2 regions of the Pseudoalteromonas sp. T1lg10 genome follow, and region 2 is predicted to be linked to the other one. Evidence: predicted binding sites of a transcription regulator. Region 2 holds the regulator's gene; the other holds the start of a gene.

Region 1 (3,419 bases), on a different contig from region 2:
GAATCGCTTCAAAGGTTTTATGCGTCAGGCCATTGGCGCTGCCATCCGAATAACGCTTACCATTTTTCGCCAGATAGTAGGCGAAGTTAATCACGCCCACACCCAAGGTACGACGACCCATGGTAGCATTGTAGGCAGCTGGTACCGGGTATTCTTGATAATCCAACAGGTTATCAAGGGCACGTACGGCCAGCTCGGCTAACTCTTCAAGCTCGTCCAGTGACTCTATGGCGCCGAGGTTAAAGGCCGACAGAGTACACAGAGCGATTTCACCGGTTTCGTCGTTCACATCGTTCAGTGGCTTGGTTGGTAAAGCGATTTCCAGACACAGGTTAGACTGGCGTATCGGTGCAACCTTGGCATCAAACGGGCTGTGAGTATTACAGTGGTCAACGTTCTGCAGGTAGATACGGCCTGTGCTGGCACGCTCTTGTAAAAACATCGAGAAGAGTTCAATGGCCTTGATACGCTTCTTACGAATAGACTCATCTTGCTCGTATTTTACGTAAAGCTCTTCAAACAGCTCCTGATCTTCAAAGAAGGCATCGTAAAGACCCGGTACATCCGATGGGCTGAACAGGGTGATAAAGCCGTCTTTGATCAAACGGGTATACATCAATTTGTTGAACTGCACACCGTAGTCAAGGTGACGTACACGGTTATCGTCAACACCACGGTTGTTCTTAAGTACCAGTAGGTTTTCAACCTCTAGGTGCCAAAGCGGGTAGAACAGAGTCGCGGCACCGCCACGTACGCCGCCTTGCGAACAGCTTTTAACCGCCGTTTGGAAGTGCTTATAAAAAGGTACGCAGCCTGTGTGGTAGGCTTCGCCGTTGCGAATTGGGCTACCTAAGGCGCGAATACGACCAGCGTTGATACCGATACCAGCGCGCTGAGATACGTATTTTACAATCGCCGATGAAGTGGCGTTAATTGAATCCAGGCTGTCGGCACATTCGATCAGTACGCATGAGCTGAACTGACGCGTTGGTGTACGCACGCCCGACATAATAGGCGTAGGCAATGAGATCTTAAACAAAGACACCGCATCATAGAAACGCTTCACATAATCAAGGCGCGTCTCTTTGGGGTAATCTGAGAACAGGCTGGCAGCAACCAAGATATACAGGAACTGGGCGCTTTCATAAATATCGCCGGTGACGCGGTTTTGTACCAGGTACTTACCTTCCAGCTGTTTAACGGCAGCATAGCTGAAGTTTAAATCGCGGCTATGGTCGATAAACTGATCCATCTGCTCGAATTCCGACTGAGTGTAGTCGGTCATTAAATGCTGATCGTAACGCTTGTCTTCAACGAGCTTAACAACATGATCATACAGCTTAGGTGGCTCAAAACGACCATAGGCTTTTTTACGCAGGTGGAAAATAGCCAGACGCGCCGCCAAATACTGGTAGTCAGGCGTATCTTTAGAGATCAAGTCCGCCGCCGATTTGATAATCGTTTCGTGAATATCTTCGGTGCGAATGCCGTCATAGAATTGAATATGGGACTTAAGTTCTACCTGAGATACAGATACATTATTGAGCCCTTCAGCGGCCCAAGTAATGACACGATGAATTTTATCTAAATCCAACGCTTCCTTACGTCCATCGCGTTTGCTAACAGATAACTGTTGAGTCATAGTTATTGCCCGTAATTATAATTAGTTGTATTAGCGCACAGCTGTTAAAAGTATCTTTTTCAGCTATTGCAGGCGATGTATTTACTACGTTTTAGCATACCTTCGCTTTGCGCCATCGCCCACGGCCACCAAGCATTTAGAGCTGTATAAGATTCAAACACTAGATATGGTGTTTTCATCATTGTGATTCACAAGATAGTGGGGTCTGCGTGTATTTGCAAGAGGTGCAAACTGTGACAATCTGTGGATAAGTCGCCACGGTTAGTGACCGTTAACCTTCAAACATTTTTAACTCTGTCGGTCAGCGAAAAGCAACGTCAAAAAACACAAATTTAATGATTTTTTCCAAGTCTAACCGACTGGGTTTTTTATCATCAAGTCGACCATCTTTTCATCACGCTAATTCTTACCAGCGCACTATATCTGGTGTTTAAAAAATAACAAACCACCAGATATAGTGTATCCGCAGTTTTAAAAAACGCCAGGCGGATTCGCTACACTTGCGTTACGCCAGCTTTTCAAAGTGCAAAATGTAGTTAACGTCTAGGTCCTGGCCTAAGGTGTATTGTTTAGTCAGTGGGTTGTAGCTTAGCCCGGCACTGTGGCGAACTTTGAGCCCGGCCTGTTCAGCCCATTGGATAAGCTGCGATGGGCGAATGAACTTTTTATGGTCGTGGGTACCCTCGGGCACAAGTTTAAGTAATTTCTCGGCGCCAACAATGGCAAACAGATAGGCCTTGGCGGTTTTATTTAAGGTTGAGAAATAAACCTGGGCACCGGGTTTGGCAAGGGCGGCAGCGCTAGCTATCACGGATTGCGGATCCGGCACATGCTCAAGCATTTCCATACAGGTCACAATATCGAAACGCTCTGGATGCTCCGCCGCATATTGCTCAGCGGTAATTTGTTGGTAATCGACTTTAACACCAGACTCTAAACTATGGAGCTTGGCTACATTCAGTGGCTCACGACCCATATCTATGCCGGTGACCTTGGCCCCGAGTTTGGCCATGCTCTCGGCGAGGATGCCACCGCCACAGCCTATATCCAGAGTTTCTTTGTCGGCTAGGCCGTTGGCATGTTGGGCGATAAAGTCCAGGCGCAGGGGGTTTATTTCGTGTAAGGGTTTAAATTCGCCATCGAGATCCCACCAGCGCTGTGCTATGGCTTCAAATTTTGCAATTTCATCCGTATCTACATTTTGATGTTCGGTCATAAAAAACTTCCTCGTTCGTCTGAGGCCATTATACGGGGGGATTTTGTGAAATCGCAAAGATTTAGCGCCTGTAAAAATAAAAATTATGTGATAGCATGGGCTGAGATAATAACGACAATGGGGCAGGTGATAAGCCGAGTTAAACTCGTGCCGATTACACCCTGTCGCAAATAAGAAGGAAAGTGATATCAATGACTGATCTCGCCAATGAAGTCCTTCCGGTTAATATTGAAGATGAGTTAAAGAATTCCTACCTGGATTACGCCATGAGTGTAATCGTAGGACGTGCGCTTCCCGACGTTCGTGACGGCCTAAAGCCGGTACACCGTCGTGTTTTGTTCGCCATGAATGAACTCCGCAATGACTGGAACAAACCGTATAAAAAGTCTGCCCGTGTAGTGGGCGACGTCATCGGTAAATACCACCCGCACGGCGACAGTGCCGTATATGACACCATAGTACGTATGGCGCAGCCGTTTTCACTGCGTTATATGTTGGTCGATGGCCAAGGTAACTTTGGTTCCGTGGATGGTGACTCGGCGGCGGCGATGCGTTACACCG
Region 2 (3,419 bases):
TGACCCGCTGGCCGCGCTGGTAATGCGCAAAACGCGTCAGTGACAAGGTCTCTTTTGAGACATCAGCACTAAAACCATCGCTGAATTTTTCAGTAACGGTCAAACAGACGCCATTGGTAGCGATACTGTCGCCAAGCGCTACGTCACTCATGTCCAAGTTGTCACTTTGTACGCGCACGCTTAAGTCGCCATCAACCAAGGTCAGGGAGCTGAGCGTGCCCGTTGCTTCAATAATGCCTGTAAACATGGCTATTCTACTCTAAGTTGTTCTAAGGTAAGGCGAATATCCTCACCAACTGGGGTCATATCGCTAAAGTGCAGGGTTGGCACTTGAGTCATGGCCGTAAAGGGGCCCATAGTTAACAAGCCTTTGGCATCACTGCCCATTAATTTTGGCGCAATATAAACAATGTAGCTATCAATAAGTTGCTGCTGCGCCATGGCACCGGCCAGGGTCGCCCCCGCCTCCAACCAAACTGAGTTAATATCGCGCTGCGCCAGCTCCGCCAGCAAGGCGTCGAGATTAACCTGGCCATTTTCAAGGCCTTCGCACATCAACTCGGTTACATTGTTGGGCCACACGGACTGTTTATCAAGCTCTTTGCGCGTCACACTGGCTGTGCGTGAGCGCACTAATAATATCTCGCCGGGCTGTTGAAAAAGCGCTAAATCCGGGGTCAGCCGATAACGGCTATCTAAGATCACCCGCAGCGGCTGGCGCACCTCCGGCAGCACATACTCGGCCAGTTGCGTGTCGTCCAAACGCACATTGAGCTTAGCGTCATCCACCAGCACGGTATCGGCGCCACTTAAAATGGCACAGTGCTGGGCGCGAAACGCCTGCACATCTTTACGTGCCTCGGGGCCGGTGATCCATTTACTCTCACCATTAGCCAGGGCGGTTTTACCGTCCAGGCTGGCGGCCAGCTTACAGGTAACATAGGGGCGCCCGGTGCGCATGCGCTTTAAAAAGCCGAGGTTTAGCTTTTCGGCTTCATCGCCAAGCAAACCGGATGCGACTGCTATGCCCGCCTCGGCCAGCATCTTCATGCCGCGACCACTGACCTGTGGATTAGGGTCTTGCATGGCGCATATGACTTTTGCCACCTTGGCTTTGATCAGGGCGCCGGCACAGGGGCCGGTACGGCCGGTATGGCTGCAGGGTTCCAGGGTTACATAAGCGGTAGCGCCTTCGGCCTTGTCACCGGCCGCCGCAAGTGCATGCACCTCAGCATGTGCTGTCCCCGCTTGTTGGTGAAAACCTTCACCGATAATCTGACCATCTTTAACCAGCACACAGCCGACATTGGGATTGGGTGTGGTGGTGAATCGACCTAGATACGCCAGCTCAATGGCCCGGTGCATATAACGCTTATCGTCCGCACTGAAGATCATCTTAGTCTCCTAGGCGGGCGATTTCTTCACCGAATTCACGGATATCTTCAAACGAGCGATAGACAGAAGCAAAGCGCACATAAGCGACCTTATCCAGACCCTTCAACGCTTCCATAATGCATTCGCCTATCAGTTGTGAGCTGACTTCACGCTCGCCAGTGGCGCGAATTTGCGATTTAATTTGATGCACCACCTCATCGATTTGTTCTGTTTTTACTGGTCGACGTTCGAGGGCGCGATGCAGGCCATTTTGCAACTTGTCTTCATTAAAGGGCTCACGGGAACCATCACGCTTGATCACCCTTGGCATCACTAATTCCGCCCCTTCAAAGGTGGTAAAACGTTCGTGACAGTCATTGCATTCGCGACGACGACGAACCTGGTGGCCACCACCGACCAGACGTGAGTCAATTACCTTGGTGTCTTTAGCGCTGCAGAAAGGACAATGCATAGTGAATGGGGTTCCTGTAGATAACAAAAAGGCCGCAAGCTACTACATCGTGTTTACTGTGCACATTAGCACCCCATAAACACGAAAAGGCCGCAAAAATTGCGGCCTTTATCATACACAAACATTTGTGTAATAGCTATTTCACACTGTTATGCGTAAACAGGGAACTTAGCGCAAATTGCTTTCACTTTTTCTTTCACTTGTGCCTGAACATCAGTGCTTTCGATATTGTCTAGTACGTCACAGATCCAGCCAGCTAGCTCTTTCGCTTCGGCTTCTTTGAAACCACGGCGAGTGATAGCCGGAGAACCGATACGTAGACCAGAAGTTACGAACGGTGAACGCGGATCGTTTGGTACCGAGTTCTTGTTTACCGTGATGTTGGCATTGCCAAGGGCAGCATCGGCATCTTTACCTGTGATGTCTTTGTCGATCAGGTCAAGAAGGAACAGGTGGTTGTCGGTTTTGCCCGAAACTACCTTGTAACCGCGCTCTTGTAGCACTTCAACCATGGCTTGAGCATTAGCAACAACCTGCTGCTGGTATGCTTTAAATTCAGGCTGTAGCGCTTCTTTGAAAGCAACCGCTTTAGCCGCGATTACGTGACATAGAGGACCACCCTGGCCACCTGGGAATACGGCGCTGTTTAGCTTTTTGTAGATCTCTTCGTCACCACAGTTAGAAACGATTAGACCACCACGAGGACCAGCAAGCGTCTTGTGCGTAGTGGTTGTTACCACGTGCGCATAAGGCACTGGGCTTGGGTATACACCAGCGGCGATAAGGCCAGCAACGTGAGCCATATCAACAAACAGGTAAGCACCTACTTTGTCAGCGATTTCACGGAAACGTTTCCAATCAACGATACCTGAGTAAGCAGAGAAACCACCGATGATCATTTTTGGCTTGTGCTCAAGCGCTAGCGCTTCAACCTGATCGTAATCGATTTCACCGGTTGCTTCGTTTAGGCCGTACTGAATAGCGTTGTACATTTTACCTGAGAAGTTTACGTGCGCACCGTGAGTCAAGTGACCACCGTGTGCCAGGCTCATGCCTAGTACGGTATCGTGTGGCTGAAGTAGTGCTTGGAAAACAGCGGCGTTTGCTTGTGAGCCCGCGTGCGGCTGTACGTTTGCGTATTCGGTGCCGAATAGCTCGTTCGCACGGTCAATAGCCAGTTGTTCAACCACGTCAACATGCTCACAACCACCGTAGTAACGCTTACCCGGGTAGCCTTCTGCATATTTGTTAGTTAGCTGTGAACCCTGTGCTTCAAGTACGCGAGGGCTACAGTAGTTTTCTGATGCGATAAGCTCGATGTGCTCTTCTTGGCGAGCTACTTCTGCGTTCATCGCATTAGCTAATTCTGGGTCAAAGTCTGCAATGTTCATGTTACGTTCTAACATGCTGTCTCCTAGGTGCAACGTGATTGTCGATATGAAAGGCCGCTATTGTACGCTTAAACGGCGCGTTTGCCTATTGGCTAAGGTTGAGCTTATTTAAACAGGGATTGAAATTTTTTCACAGCCCTAAAAAAATGATATTTTTTTATCTAATACATAAAAATTTAAAA

Evidence for each region. The regulator NrdR, encoded in region 2, represses ribonucleotide reductase genes. The targets are predictions, from matches to a motif close to AAACACNANATNTNGTGTTT.
Region 1: nrdA (class 1a ribonucleoside-diphosphate reductase subunit alpha) is a predicted target of NrdR. The motif match lies at 1,798-1,817, and genes of this name have one in related genera.

Annotation. Positions count from the first base shown of each region.
Region 1 is NZ_PQBV01000001.1:59,997-63,415, forward strand. It holds gene nrdA (class 1a ribonucleoside-diphosphate reductase subunit alpha) at 1-1,642, opposite strand, end outside; gene ubiG (bifunctional 2-polyprenyl-6-hydroxyphenol methylase/3-demethylubiquinol 3-O-methyltransferase UbiG) at 2,148-2,858, opposite strand; partial or broken gene gyrA (DNA topoisomerase (ATP-hydrolyzing) subunit A) at 3,050-3,419, shown strand, end outside.
Region 2 is NZ_PQBV01000004.1:556,923-560,341, reverse strand. It holds gene C2M17_RS04915 (riboflavin synthase) at 1-247, opposite strand, end outside; gene ribD (bifunctional diaminohydroxyphosphoribosylaminopyrimidine deaminase/5-amino-6-(5-phosphoribosylamino)uracil reductase RibD) at 250-1,395, opposite strand; gene nrdR (transcriptional regulator NrdR) at 1,397-1,846, opposite strand; gene glyA (serine hydroxymethyltransferase) at 1,996-3,252, opposite strand.